3 regions of the Pseudomonas sp. NFX1 genome follow, and region 2 is predicted to be linked to each of the others. Evidence: riboswitches for the same ligand, from Rfam matches in the RefSeq annotation. Region 2 holds a riboswitch; each other region holds the start of a gene.
The links. Region 2 has a riboswitch for cobalamin ahead of DJ563_RS09720 (TonB-dependent receptor). Riboswitches for the same ligand answer to the same signal wherever they lie in the genome.
Positions count from the first base shown of each region.

Region 1: linked by a shared signal. The riboswitch ahead of cobW (cobalamin biosynthesis protein CobW) and the one ahead of DJ563_RS09720 (TonB-dependent receptor) in region 2 are both predicted to bind cobalamin.
Region 3: linked by a shared signal. The riboswitch ahead of DJ563_RS03640 (ABC transporter substrate-binding protein) and the one ahead of DJ563_RS09720 (TonB-dependent receptor) in region 2 are both predicted to bind cobalamin.

Region 1 covers NZ_CP169366.1:1,814,844-1,819,637, reverse strand. Annotated here, with positions in the region: gene DJ563_RS07855 (ATP-binding cassette domain-containing protein) at 1-907, opposite strand, end outside; gene DJ563_RS07850 (hypothetical protein) at 1,077-1,436, opposite strand; gene DJ563_RS07845 (glyoxalase superfamily protein) at 1,433-1,810, opposite strand; cobalamin riboswitch at 1,922-2,134, shown strand; gene cobW (cobalamin biosynthesis protein CobW) at 2,234-3,301, shown strand; gene cobN (cobaltochelatase subunit CobN) at 3,305-4,794, shown strand, end outside.
Region 2 covers NZ_CP169366.1:2,227,583-2,232,376, forward strand. Annotated here, with positions in the region: gene DJ563_RS09710 (ABC transporter substrate-binding protein) at 1-40, opposite strand, end outside; gene DJ563_RS09715 (ABC transporter ATP-binding protein) at 37-822, opposite strand; gene DJ563_RS09720 (TonB-dependent receptor) at 869-3,007, opposite strand; cobalamin riboswitch at 3,116-3,322, opposite strand; gene DJ563_RS09725 (cation:proton antiporter) at 3,448-4,794, shown strand.
Region 3 covers NZ_CP169366.1:821,877-826,670, forward strand. Annotated here, with positions in the region: gene DJ563_RS03625 (pseudoazurin) at 1-80, opposite strand, end outside; gene DJ563_RS03630 (ABC transporter ATP-binding protein) at 98-886, opposite strand; gene DJ563_RS03635 (FecCD family ABC transporter permease) at 883-1,899, opposite strand; gene DJ563_RS03640 (ABC transporter substrate-binding protein) at 1,899-2,909, opposite strand; cobalamin riboswitch at 3,037-3,229, opposite strand; gene DJ563_RS03645 (DUF1624 domain-containing protein) at 3,258-4,424, opposite strand; gene DJ563_RS03650 (outer membrane beta-barrel protein) at 4,685-4,794, shown strand, end outside.

The DNA of each region.
Region 1 (4,794 bases), 410 kb from region 2:
CCCGATGGTCGCGTCGTTGTTTGCCAGCCGTGGCCTGGCTGCGCTCATGCTGGCGATCCAGCAGAATTTTCGCCTGGTTTGCATGCTTGGCCTGCCGCCCGGCACGCGCCTGGTGGCGCTCAAGGTCTTCGCGCTGGCGCTGTAACTGGTGGGCGTGACGTTTGCGCTCCAGTTTGAGCCGCGCAAGTTGCTGCTGGGCCACTTCTGTCTGCTTGGCTTTTTGCGTGACATAAAGGTTGAAATTGCCTCCAAATGCCTGCAAGCCGAGGCTGGACAGCTCGACGATACGCGCCATGTGCTGAAGCAGGCCGCGGTCGTGGCTGATAACCAGCAAGCCGCGGTCCCAAGCCTGGATCATGCTCAGCAACTGTGCGCGGGCTTCGGTGTCCAGATGATTGCTCGGTTCGTCGAGAATCAAATAGTCGGCGTCGCTGAGCCAGGCACCGATCAAGGCCACGCGCATGGCCTGGCCACCGCTGAGGCTGCGGGCAGGTTGGCGCCAGTCGAGTTGGCCAAGGCCCTGTCGGTCAAGGTGCACCTGGAGTTGCTCGCGAATATCCCAGCGTTCACCCACCGTGTCGTAATCGACGGGGTCGACGCTGCCTTGTTCAATACGCTTCAACGCCGCGATCACCGTGCCTGCCTGGGCAAGGTCGGCTACCGTGGCGCTTTGCTGGATGACCTGTTGATGCAGGTGGTGAATGCGACCCTGGCGAAGGCAGCGCCCGCTTGTGGGTTCGCGCTGACCTGCCAGTAACTGTCCGAGCAGGCTTTTACCCACGCCATTGCGCCCAACCAGCCCCGTACGGCGCTGATCGAACGATTCGTTGAGATTGGAAAACAGCAGCCTGCCATCAGGCAAAGCCAAGGAGACGCTATCCAGCGTCAGGATCGACGTATTCGTCATGCACAACTCCACTCAATGCCGCGACATCTCCGGAGCAAACCGGAGGCTGAAGGCTGGCCGTCGAAAAGACGGCGGCATCAATGGCGCATTGGACGAACACCTCGCAGGAATGGAAGACGGATCGTATCGAACCGGTGAAGGCAGGTAAAGCGCCGTCCGCCGATAGGCCTCAGTGCACTTGCAGGCGCTTGTTCCAGTCACCGTTGTGGCTGCGGCTACAGGCCTCTTCACTGTCAAAACGCACATGCCAGGCCGGATGATCCAAGCGTATCCCTACTTCATCCAGCGCCTGACAGGTCAGCGCCAGCATGCGCGCCTTGGCCACCCCAGCCAGCGCTGCAGCTTTGTCTGCCTCGCGCTGGAAAACCCAGGTGATGCGCAAGCTTGCGGGAAAGTTGTCGGGGTCGAGGCGGTGGGTGAGCCAGGTGAACCCGACGATTTCTGCCTTGGCCGTTTCGCAGGCCTCCGTCAGGCAAACTACCAGTTCACGCTCCACGCGTGCCACCTCGCGCTTACCCATAGCCTTCATTGGGCGGCCTCATTATCTATTTGCTGGCAAAAACGCAGGCGGTTGCCGAACGGGTCGTACACCTGCATCTGCAGGCCCCAGTCCAGCCTTTCGGCCTCAGGGCGGGCGTAGCCGTAGCGTTTGGCCTGCAGTTCGCCTTCGAGGGCGCGCAGGTCGTCAATACGGGCAAATACGGTTGAACCAGGGGTAGCGTCTCCATGGTGCTCGGTCAGGTGCAGTATCAGCCCGTCGCGATGAATTTGCGCGTACAGGGGCAAGTCCGGGCTGAAGCGGTGCTCCCAGTCGAGGCTGAAACCGAGAAAATCGAGGTAGAACTCTTTGGCCTTGTCGACCGAAAAAATACGCAGTACCGGGATGGCGGCGGCGAGCGGCATAAGGCGTCCTTGACCGTTGGCAAAGGTGCCACTGTAGCGCAGTTAGGCGGTCGCCTGCGCGTCTCTGGCTGCCGGGCCGACGGCAATGGTTGACCACCTGCCGGCCACTGCGTAGCCTTGCCTGTTCGAGGTTCTTCGGCCAGGCCGAAGCTAAGACGGGAACGCGGTACATGCCGCGGCTGCCCCCGCAACTGTAAGCACCGACAAAGGATCGACACAGCCACTGCGCAAGCGCGCGGGAAGGCGTCATCCGGCCCGCCTTGCTCTTTACCGAGCAGCAGGCATGGTGCGAGCCAGGAGACCTGCCTCGAAGCGCTTTCGACTTTCAACCGGGCGGGGTGATCCGGTGGCGAACAAGCCCGGCCGACCTGGCCCGTGGCTGTCGTCCTGCATGCCCGCGCCATCTGCCAAGGGCACCGCGACATGAAAACACTGGCCAAACTCCCCGTCACCATCGTTACCGGCTTCCTCGGCTCGGGCAAGACCACCTTGCTGCGCCATATGCTCGACAACGCCCAGGGCCGCCGTATCGCGGTGATCGTCAACGAATTCGGCGAGCTGGGCATCGACGGCGAAATTCTCAAGCAGTGCAGCATCGGCTGCACCGAAGAAGAAGCCAGCGGCCGCGTTTACGAACTGGCCAATGGCTGCCTGTGCTGTACCGTACAGGAAGAATTCTTCCCGGTAATGCGCGAATTGGTCGCGCGCCGTGGTGACCTCGACCACATCCTCATCGAAACCAGTGGCCTGGCTTTGCCCAAGCCGTTGGTACAGGCCTTCCAGTGGCCGGAAATCCGCAACGCCTGCACCGTCGACGCGGTGATCACCGTGGTCGACAGCCCGGCCGTGGCGGCCGGTACCTTTGCCGCCTACCCGGACCAGGTGGATGCACAGCGCAAACTCGACCCTAACCTGGACCACGAGTCGCCGCTGCACGAACTGTTCGCCGACCAGTTGGCCAGTGCCGACCTGGTGGTGCTGAACAAGGCCGACCTGATCGACGCCGAAGGCCTGGCCAAGGTCCGTGCCGAAGTGGCTGAAGAGCTGCCGCCCGCCGTCAAGGTGGTCGAGGCCAGCAGCGGTCGCCTGCCGCTGGAAGTGCTGCTGGGGGTGGGCGCCGAGTCCGAGGCGCACATCGATGGCCGCCGTACTCACCATGATTCGCACCACGATGGCGACGACCACGACGATCATGACCACGACGCCTTTGATTCTATCTCCATCGACCTGCCCGAGGCTGACGAAAGCCTGTTGCTCGATGCCCTGACCCAACTGGTGGTCGAGTTCGGCATTCTCCGCGCCAAAGGCTTTGCCGCCATCCCGGGCAAGCCAATGCGCCTGCTGGTGCAGGGCGTGGGTACCCGTTTCGACAAGCACTTCGACCGCGCTTGGCGCGCCGACGAGCCGCGTATCACGCGCTTGGTACTGATCGGTCAAGAGCTTGACGCTGCGCAACTCGAAGCGCGTCTGCGCCAAGCACTGGGCGCCTGACCCATGCACCTGCTGCGGACCCAGCCCGGCGGCTTCGTGCCGGATGACAGCATCGCCGACCTCGGCCAGAGCCCCGCCGATCTGGTGATCCTCTGCAGCGGTGATTCACACCTGGCATTGCTCGCCGACACGGCCGAGCAATTGCCTGACGACTTCCCCAGTTTGCGCCTGGCCAACCCGATGCAGGTGCAGAACCATGCCTCGGTCGACCTGTATGTCGACCAGGTGCTGCGCCATGCCAAGGTCATCCTCGTGTCGCTGCACGGTGGCGTTGGCTACTGGCGCTATGGCGTAGAGCAACTGGTCGCACTGGCGGCCCAGGGCGTGCAACTGATCCTGGTGCCGGGCGACGACCGCCCGGACCCGGAGCTGACCGGCCTGGGCACGGTGACCGGCGAGCAGGCCGAGCGCCTCTGGCACTACCTGCGCCAGGGCGGCAAGGCCAACGCCATCAACCTCTTCAACTGCCTGGCCAACCAGTGGCTGGGCCGCGATTATGGCTGGGACGAGCCGCAGCCCTTGCCGCGCACCTCGGTGTACCACCCGGCCAAGGGCAGTGCAGCGCTTGAAGACTGGTATGCGCAGTGGCACCCGGAACACCCGGTGGCACCGCTGCTGTTCTACCGCTCTCACCTGCAGGCGGCCAATACCGCATTCATCGACGTATTCTGCGAGCGCTTGCTGGCGGCCGGGGTCAACCCTTTGCCGATCGCCGTCGCCAGCCTCAAGGAAATCGCCTGCCTGGAACAGGTCGAAGCCTGGCTGGACGAGGTCGGTGCCGAGGTGTTGATCAATACCACGGGGTTTGCCTTGTCCAGCCCTGAGCGCCCCAACCTGCGCCCGTTCCGCCGCGATATCCCGGTACTGCAGGCTATTTGCGCGCAAGACAACCAACCCACCTGGGAAACCAGCGAGCAAGGCCTGGGCGCGCGCGACCTGGCCATGCACATTGCCTTGCCGGAGCTGGACGGGCGCATCATCACGCGCCCGGTCAGCTTCAAGGACATGGCCTGGCGCAGCGAGCGCAGCCAGTCCGACGTGGTCTGCTACCGCGCCCATCCCGAGCGCATGGACTTCGTCGCTGAACTGGCCCGGCGCTGGGTAGCGCTGGCCCGCTTGCCCAATGGCCAGAAGCGCGTGGCCCTGGTGCTGGCCAACTACCCGACCCGCGACGGCCGCATCGGCAACGGTGTGGGGCTGGACACGCCGGCGGCTGCGTTGAACATCCTCAAGGCGCTGCAGGGCGAAGGGTATCCGCTGGCCGACCTGCCGGGCACGGGCACCCAATTGATCCACCAGTTGCTGGGCGGCGTGACCAACGACCTCGACCATCTGGACCAGCGCCCCTGCGCGCAGAGCCTGAGCCTGGATGACTATCAGGCAGCGTTTTCCCGCCTGCCGGAGGCCAATCGCCAAGCGGTGCTGGAGCGTTGGGGCGCGCCGGAACACGACCCCATGTACCGCAGTGGGCGGCTGATGGTGGCAGGCCTGCG
Region 2 (4,794 bases):
TCAGGATCGACAGCAAGCCGATCAGGTAGCGAAGGGTCATGGTCGTGTGATCCAGGTAATACGTGGGTAAGGGTGCAGGGGGTGGCGGTCGACCAGCGCCTCGACACCGAAGACCTGCCTGAGCAGGCCGGGGGTCAGCACCGCTTGCGGCGTGCCGCTGGCGACAAGGCGCCCGCCGTCGATGACGTACAGCCGATCACAGAACGCGGCCGCCAGGTTAAGGTCGTGAAAGCTGGCCAGAATGCTCAGGCCCAGGCTGCGCAGGTGCTGGAGCAGCTCCAGCTGGTAGCGTGGGTCCAGGTGGTTGGTCGGCTCATCGAGCATCAGCAACTGCGGTGCCTGCACCAAGGCCCGGGCCAGCAGCACGCGCTGTTTCTCGCCCCCGGACAGGCTGGCAAACGCCCGCTCGCGCTGCTCGGCAAGGCCCACCTGCGCAAGTGCCTGCGCTACGTGCCGGGCATCCTCGGCACTGTCGCCATCGAACAGGCCCTTGTGCGGCGCGCGGCCCATGGCAACCACCTCGGCAACGCTCAAGCCGAACTCATCGGGGAACTCCTGCAGCACCACCGCGATGCGTTGTGCGCACCAACGCGCGCTGCGCTGCCAGATGTCATCCGCGCCAAGGCTCACCCGGCCTAGGTCAGGTGGGTTGGCGCGGTAGGCGCAGCGCAGCAGGCTGGTCTTGCCGCTGCCATTGGGACCGATCAGGCCGACGAACTCGCCCTGCCCCACGTGCAGGTCCACGCCTTGCAACAGCGGGCGCGGTGCCCGCCCCCGTTCCTGCGGGGCCCAGGCGAGGGCCTCGATGTGCAGTTGCGTCATGGGCATCACCTCCAGGAGGCACCGGCCAAAGACCGGTGCGACAGGCTCAGAAGCTGTAGTCAGCCGTGACGAAGAATGAGCGCGGCTCACCCAGGTACCACTGCCGGCCGTTGTTACCGGTGGTGATGGCGTACTGGCGATCGAACAGGTTGTTCAACTGCAGGCCCAGGGTCAGGTCCGGTTGCACGTGCCAGTCGACAGTGGCGTCGACCACGGTGTAGCTGGGCACCTGAACGGTATTGGCGTTGTCGGCGTAACGGCTGTCGACATAACGCGCCCCGGCACCGGCACTGAAGCGTTGGCCGAAGTCCTTGCTCAACCACAGGTTGGCGGAACGGCGTGGCACCTCGGTGGGCTGGTTGCCGGAATAGTCGTCGGTACCATTGGTAAATTCGTCATACTCTGCCCGCACCCAGGCGGCGTTGGCGGACAGCTGCACGTCGTAGGGCAGGCGCAGTTCGAGGGTGGCTTCGATACCGTCCGACGACTGCTGGCCGACCTGCTGTTGCAGCGTCGGGTTGAGCGGGTCGGTGCTCAGCAGCTTTTTCTTGACGATGTGGTACGCCGCCAAGGTCCACTCCCCTCGCCCCTCGGGCAGCATCTGCTTGATGCCCACTTCGGTTTGCTTGGCGGTGCTCAGGTCCCACTGCTGCTGAGCGGCGTCGAGGGTCAGCAGGTCGCTTACGCCTTCGGTACTGGTGGCGTACTGGCCGTAGACCGACAGGTCTTCGGTAACCGCGAACACCAGCCCGGCGCGCCAGTTGTTGCCGGACAAGCTGCGGTCGGTGCGGGTATCGGTATCCAGGTCGTCGCTGTGCAAGTGCACCTGGTCGCGGCGCACACCGGTGATCAGCGACAGGCGCTCGGTCAACTGCGTGCGGTTCTCGGCGAACAGCGAAAACTGCTTGGCCTGGTTGGCTTCGCGCGAGCGGAAGGGGTCGTTGCTGATGTATTCGCCGCCCCCCGAACCCGACAACGGCACCGTATCGGTCAGGGTGTTGCCGAAGTCGTGTTTGCGCACGAAGCGGATCGTGTTGTAGTCGGCGCCCACCACGGTCTGGCTGTCCAGGCCGAACAGCGAGTGTTGCAAGGTGAACGACTGGCGGTCACCGAGCTGTTCCTGGGTCTGCTTGATGCTGATGAAGCTGCTGCGGCGCACCTGGTCACCTGGCAACCAGGTGTAGGTCTCGGCGTTGCGCCAGCGACGCTGGGCCTTGAGGAAGTACAACTGGTTGCTGGCGGTCAGGTTGTCGTTGATCACCCAGTCGGTCACCAGGCGCGTGGACTGGTCGTTGTAATGCAGCTCGGCGTTGTCGACGTTGTAATTGTGATCGCGCAGCGACTCGCGGTAGTGCCCACCCACCAACGGCGTACCCATGTATTGCTGCGGGTTCTGGTCACCGTAGTCGTGGCTGAGGGTGAAGCTCAGCTCATCACTGGGCTGCCAGCGCAGCGAGCCGCTGATGGCGAGGCTCTGCGAGTCGCCGCGGTCGACCCAGCCGTTGCTGGCCTGTTTGTTCAGGTTCAGGCGATAGCTCAAGGTATCGGTCAGCGAACCACCGCTGTCCAGGGCCATCTGCCGGCGGTCATCCGAGCCGTAGCCCAGGCGCAGGTGGTTGCGGATTTCACCCTCGAACGGCTTCTTCGGCACCACGTTGATCACCGCGCCGGTGGCGCCCTCCCCGTACAGCACCGATGCCGGGCCGCGCAGCACATCGATGCGCTCTACCGACCAGGTGTCCACCGGGAAGGTCACCGTGCCGGCGCCTACGTACAGCCGGGTGCCGTCGTACAGCTGCATGGTCGAACTGTGCCCGGTAAAGCCACGGGCCGACAGCGCCGTGCCGCCGTTGCCGGGGGTGCCGATGAAGGTGATGCCGGGCGAACGGGTAACCGCGTCCTGAACCGTTGCGTTGTTGCGCTTGAGGATTTGCTCGGCACTGATGCTGGTCACGCTGGCGGGTGTTTCCAGCGGCGTCAGGCCAAGCCGCGAGCCACTGGTGCCTGGGGTATGCAGGTCGGGCTGCGGGTTGCGCTCGGCCGTGCCGGTAATGTCCGTGGCCGGCAGCGCCAGGGCGTTGTCCGCCTCGGCGGCGTGGGCTGCAACGCTAAGGAAAACACAGGGCACCAGGCTTGCATGCAGCAGCGGGCCTGGCAAAGAACTGAACAGCGAATAACGGGACATGTCGTTCCACTTGAAGCAGGAATGAAAGAATCCCGGGGGAACAACGCAAAGGGGCATCGCAGGCGCGCACGCCTACGGAAACCGGCCTGCGCCCGCCCACCGCGGGTTTGCCAAACGATGCTTCAGGCCGGTCTCCGGGCTCGCGAGGGGCATGAAGCATTCACCTTCCCATGCCGTGGCACAGTGGTGTGTTGAATGCTTCGCTCGCATACCGTTGCGGGGGCAGCGCCGGACTGATCATCGCTCGATGACGAACCGGCTTCCCGTTTCACCCCATGCACGGCGGCAGGGGGCACCTGAAACAGGCGCGCAGATGACCATCAAAATGCCGCTACGTCAACCGCCCTGTACAGCGCAAAGGCGCTGCTACGCGACAGCAACGGCTAGACTGACTGTCTGTACCCGCGTCACAACCCGACTCGCTGGAGGCACCTGCGCACATGAGTTTCATTGTCTGGGTGGCCATGCTCGGCGCCGTCTTGCTGCTGCTGGCGCTGACTTCCTCTTACCTGCGCTGGATCCCTGTCACCACCTCGGTGGTGTGCCTGGGGCTGGGCGTAGGCCTTGGCCCGGGCGGCCTCGGGCTGCTGCAACTCGACCTGCCCCAGGCCAGCGGCTGGATGGAGCACCTGACCGAGGTCGCTGTGTTGTTTTCCCTGTTCGTCAGCGGCCTCAAGCTGCGCCTGCCGCTGAGCAGCCGCAGTTGGCGGGTGGCCTTCTTCCTGGCCGGGCCCGTGATGCTGGCCTGCATCGCGGGGGTCAGTCTGGTGCTGCACTACGGCCTGCACCTGGGCTGGGGGGTGTCGGTGCTGATTGGCGCCATCCTGGCCCCGACCGACCCGGTGCTGGCCACGCTGGTACAGGTCAACGACGCGCAGGACTACGACCGGGTGCGCTTCAGCCTGTCGGGCGAAGCGGGGCTCAACGATGGCATCGCCTTTCCGTTCGTGATCCTCGGCCTGCTGCTGGTGCAGGGCGCCGAAGGCAGCCAGTGGCTTACCGACTGGCTGTTGCAGGACGTGCTGTGGGCGGTACCCGCAGGCTTGCTCAGTGGCTACTGGATGGGGCGCGGCCTTGGGCACTTGAGCCTGTACCTGCGCACCCAGCATGCCGACAGCACGCTTTCGCCCAACGACTACCTGGCACTGGCGCTGATTGCCATGGCTTATGTGGTCGCCGACCTGATCCATGGCTATGGCTTTCTCGCGGTATTCGCGGCGGGGCTCGGCCTGCGACAGGCCGAGGTGCACACCAGCCCCACCCCGCAAGCGCCCGCCGAGCACCTTGTACAGCCCGTCGTCGGTCACCAGCATGTCGCCCCGGAGCATGCGGTGAAAGGGGATATCGCCGCACTGGAAGACACACAGGTCGCAGCGGGCATCATGCTCGGCGACATGCTCTCGTTCGGCGGGCTGGTGGAGCGGGCGATGGAGGTCTTTCTGGTGACGTTGCTCGGGGTCGTGTTGATCGAGCACTGGGACTGGCGAGCCCTGGTCGTCGGCGCGGCGCTGTTCGTGATCATTCGGCCACTGAGCACGCTGCTGATCCCCGGGCACGGCCTGCTGGACCTGCGCCAGCGCGGCCTGCTTGGCTGGTTCGGCATACGCGGTATCGGTAGCCTCTACTACCTGTTCTACGCGCTCAATCACGACATGCTGCCCAGCGTCGCCACTTCGAGTACCAACCTCACGTTGTCGGTGGTGGCGCTGAGCATCGTGGTGCATGGGCTAAGCGTCCAACCCCTGCTGGCGCGTTACGAAGCCGGCCGCAAACGCCGCGGCCAATAA
Region 3 (4,794 bases), 1.4 Mb from region 2:
TTCACTTCGTGCACCTCTGCCAGCACGGCAGGGGCAAACAGGGTGCTGGCGAGCAGCAGGGCGACAGGGCGCAACAGCATGGTGGGAACTTCCTGGTTCAGGGGGCGCGAAAACGCAGAATGCGCGCGCCGTCGAAGGGGTCGGTGAGGTAGTGCGCGTGCACGCCGAAGGTACTCAGCAGGCGCTCGGGGGTGAGCACGTCGAGCGGCTTGCCCAGGGCGACCAGGCGGCCTTGGTCGAGCACCGCGACGCGGTCGCAGGTCAGCGCCTGGTTGAGGTCGTGCAGGGCTACCAAGGTGGTGACCGGCAGCGCCTGGACCTGTTGCAGCAGGCTCAACTGGTGCTGGATGTCCAGGTGGTTGGTTGGCTCGTCGAGCAATAGCACCTGCGGGCGTTGGGCCAGGGCGCGGGCAATGTGCACGCGCTGGCGTTCGCCACCTGAAAGCGAATGCCACAGGCGCGTGCGCAGGTGCAGGGCGTCAAGGTCGGCCAAGGCCTGCTCGACGATGGCACGGTCCTGGCTAGCGAACGGCGCCAGGGCCGACAGCCAGGGGGTACGGCCCAGGGCTACCGCGTCGTATACGCTGATCGCATCAGCTGTGTCCGCCTGCTGCTCGACCAGTGCCAGGGCCTGGGCAATGCGCCGGCGTGGCAGCTGCGCCAGCGGCTCACCCAGCAGGTCGACACGGCCACTGCCAGGCTTGCGCAAGCCCGCCAGCAGTTTTAGCAGGGACGATTTGCCAGAGCCGTTAGGGCCGACGATGGCCAGCGTTTCGCCCTGGATAGCGGCCAGCTCGATGTCGCGCAGCACGCTACTGCCGCCCAGCTGCAAGCCCAGGCCCTGACAGGCAAGCGGGGCGATCTGCAGGTTGGCCATGACGGTCATGGGCGCCCCCGTCGGCTGACCAGTATCAGCGCGAACACCGGTGCGCCGATCAGCGCGGTGACCACGCCCACCGGGATCACCTGGCCTGTGATCAGCGTGCGCGACAGGATATCCGCAGTGATCAGAAACAATGCCCCACCCAGTGCGCTGGCCGGCAGCAGGCGGCTATGCCCGGGGCCGAGCAGCAAGCGCAGGGCGTGGGGGATCACCAGCCCGACAAAACCGATGGCGCCGACGATGGACACCATCACTGCGGTCACCAGCGCGGCGCAACTGATCAACAGCAATTGGGTACGCCGCACCGGGATCCCCAGTGACGCCGCCGAATCGGTGCCGAAGGTGAAGGCATCCAGTGCGCGGCGATGCCACAGGCACACCACCAGCCCGAACAGCGCCACCGGCAATGCCAGCCACACCGACGGCCAGCGCACGCCGCTGAGGTTGCCCAGCAGCCAGAACAGAATGCCGCGTGCCTGTTCGGCGGTGGCCGACTTGGTGATGAGAAAGGCGGTAAGGGCGGTGAACAGCTGCGAGCCGGCAATGCCGGCAAGGATCACCTGAGCATTGTTGTTGCTTGGCCCGGCAGCGCGGGCCAGCACCAGCACCAGCGCGAACGCCGCCAGCGCGCCGATGAAGGCACCGCCAGACATGCTCAGGGCCACGCTGCCCAGCCCCAGCAGGCCGACCAGCACCGCGCCGGTCGAGGCGCCAGCGGACAACCCCAGCAGGTAGGGTTCGGCCAGCGGGTTGCGCAGCAGCGCCTGCAGGATCACCCCGCACGTGGCCAGCCCGGCGCCGCAGGCGGCTGCCACCAGGGTGCGGGTCAGGCGGTAGTTCCAGACGATCCCGGCGTCGATCGGGTCGACCGGGTAACCGGCCTGCCACAGGTGATTGGCCAGCACCTGGTAGACCACGCTAGGCGCCAGGTCGCTCTCGCCGATCGCGGTACCGGCCAGCAGCGCGGCGCACAGGGCTGCCAAGGCCAGGACGCTGTAAGGCAACAAGCGGCTCATCACTGTGCCGCTTTACCGCTGGCGAACGCCGCAGACAGGGTCTGCAAGCCTCGGAACAGGCGGATGCCGGCCTGCATGGCGTCGGCGTCGAGGACGATGATGCGGTCGTGCTTCACCGCGTCCATGTTGCGGGTTACCGGGTCGTTGCGCAGGAATTCGAGTTTTTTCTGGTAGTCGTCTGCCGGGAAGCGGCGGCGGTCCATGCGGGCGATGATCAGCCAGGTCGGGTTGGCCTTGGCCAGGGTTTCCCAGCCCACGGTCGGCCATTCTTCGGTGGACTCGACCACGTTGCGTACGCCCAGGGTGCGCAGCATGAAGTCGGCGACGCCTTGGCGGCCAGCCACATAGGGGTCGATATCCAGGTCGGCGCTGGAGAACCAGAACAGCGCCGAGGTGTTGGACAGGTCCTTGCCGGCCAGTTGCGCCTTGGCGCTGTCCAGGCGGCCCATGAGGTCGGCGTTCAGCGCCGCACCGCGGTCCTGCACGTCGAAGATCTCGGCCAGCTGGCTGACGCTTTTATAGATGCTGTCGACCTGGAATGCCTGCAGGCGGGTGCCATCGGCACCCACCAGGTTGTCCTTGCCTTCGCAGTCCGACGGCAACAGGTAGGTCGGGATCTTCAACTCGTCGAACTGTTCACGGGTACCCACCACGCCTTGTGCGCCGACCATCCACTCGAATTGCACTGCCACCAACTGCGGACGCTTGCCTACCACAGCCTCGAAGCTCGGGTCGTTGTCGGCCAGGCGCTCGACCCTGTCGTTCATGGCCTTGAACTCGGGCAGCACGTTGTTGAACCACAGCGACGTGCCCGCCAGCGTGTGGCCCAGGCCCAGTGCATAGAGGATTTCGGTGCCGGCCTGGCCGATGGTGACCGCACGCTCGGGGGCGTGGGCGAAGGTCTGTGGCATGCCGCAGTTGTCGACCGTGAGCGGGTAGTGGGTGGCAGCGGCCTGGGCCAGGCCGGTGAGGCCGAGGCCAGCGATCAGGGCGGCAATACGGGGCAGCATGGTGGGCGATCTCCTATCGAATGGTTCACGGCATGAACGCACGGACAGGCATCGCCGATGCCCCTTGCGCAGGGCAGGGGGCAGCACCCGCAAACGGGTGGAGATGGCCATCCCGGACACCCCGCCGGTTGGTGGATTTTCGCCGGCAGGTCTCCTGACTGGTGCGTCATGGCCCGGCTCCAGCCTTCCCGGATTGATCCAGTGGCATCGATGGAGCAGGCTCGGCACCTACAGTTGCGGGGGCAGTTCCGTTTGGCCCGGTGACGGGCCTGGGATTCCCTATTGATTCCGTGGTGGAAACCGGCGGCCCGCATGGTAGACCATCAGGCAGCCGGGTGAAAACGCTTTTCAGAAGTACTTCAGCAAGGTGATGTCACGCCGCCGTGCCTTCAAACGGGCGAACCCGCGTACCGGCAGGTACAGCGACACGGCCAGCAACGCGGCACTCAGCCACACCGCGGTGATGCCGTCGAAGCCGAAATAATCACCCTGGTTGTGGCCGAACAGGGCGACGCAGGCCAGGTACAACAGCTTCAGCACATACAGGTGCAGCAGGTAGAAAAACATCGGTGCTGCGCCGTACACCGCAAGGGCGCTGATCCAGCGCGCCTGGCCGACGCGCTCGAAGCCGCGCAACAGCAGCAGGCCGCAGCCTAGCGTGAGGGCGAGGAACAGCAAGCTGGGCGGGTACTTGGTGATGTTGAAGAAGCTCATCAGCGTCTGCGTCAACGTCGGGTACCCGCTCCAGGGCGCTTCGCCATAGCCGTTGAGCATGCGCAGCACGATAAAGCCGAGCAGCGCGATCGCCCCGGCCAGCAACAGCCGGTGTTGGCGTTGACCTGCGTCGCTGTTGCGGGCGAACCAGGGGCCGAGGCCGTAGCCCAGGGCGATCACGCCGATCCAGGGCAGCACGGGGTACGAGGTGCGCAGGCGCAGGTTGTCGGAAAACGCCAGCCAGCCGCGGTCATGCAGGATCGCCCACGGCACGTGCATGGCCGATTCTGCGCCGAAGTGCAGGTGGTCGAGCAGGTTGTGGCCGCCGACGATGATTGCACCCAGGGCGATCAGCGCAGCACGTGGCAACCACACCAGCAGCGACAGCGCGATCATGCTCACGCCGATGGCCCAGATCACTTGCAGGTAGACCACGCTGGGGGGCAGCTGGAAGGTCCAGGCGAAGTTGACCAAGGTGAACTCCAGCACCACCAGAAACAGCCCGCGCTTGAACAGGAAGGCGCAGACGTCGCTGCGGCCCTGATACTTCTCGCCATACAACCAGGCCGACAAGCCAGTCAGCAGGACGAACACCGGCGCACACAGGTGGGCCAGGGTGCGGCTGAAGAACAGCGATGGGTCGGTGGCGTCGATGGCCATCGGGTCGCTGACCTGGCTATGCAGGAAAAAGGTCTCGCGGACGTGGTCCAGGAGCATGAACAGGATCACCAGGCCACGCAGGGCATCGATGCTCTGCAGGCGCTGGGTGAGGAGAGTGGGGGTTGCGCTGGCGCTGGTCATGAGGGGTCGCTGGTAGGAATGGAGTGTTGTTATGAAATGTTATCTTATATCTTTATTCGGGTTTCCGGCAATGACGGTTTAGGTTGAATTCAGCCGTGCACCCCACCAACTACCTTGCGCGTCAATTTCTGGCGCCCCAGAAATACCCTTTAAAAACATCACATTGCGCGTTCTAACTGATTTCTTTTCGAACTTTCTCGACAGCGTGTGTCTCGAACCGATCGTTCATCATTTATTCACAAGTCATGGAGACTCCACGCATGTCCGCTCGTCATCTGCTGCGTCACACCTGCCTGCTCGCCTTGATCGCATCGCCCCTGGCGGCCACCGCCGCGCCCAGTACCGACCCCCTGTTCACCTTCGGCCTGCT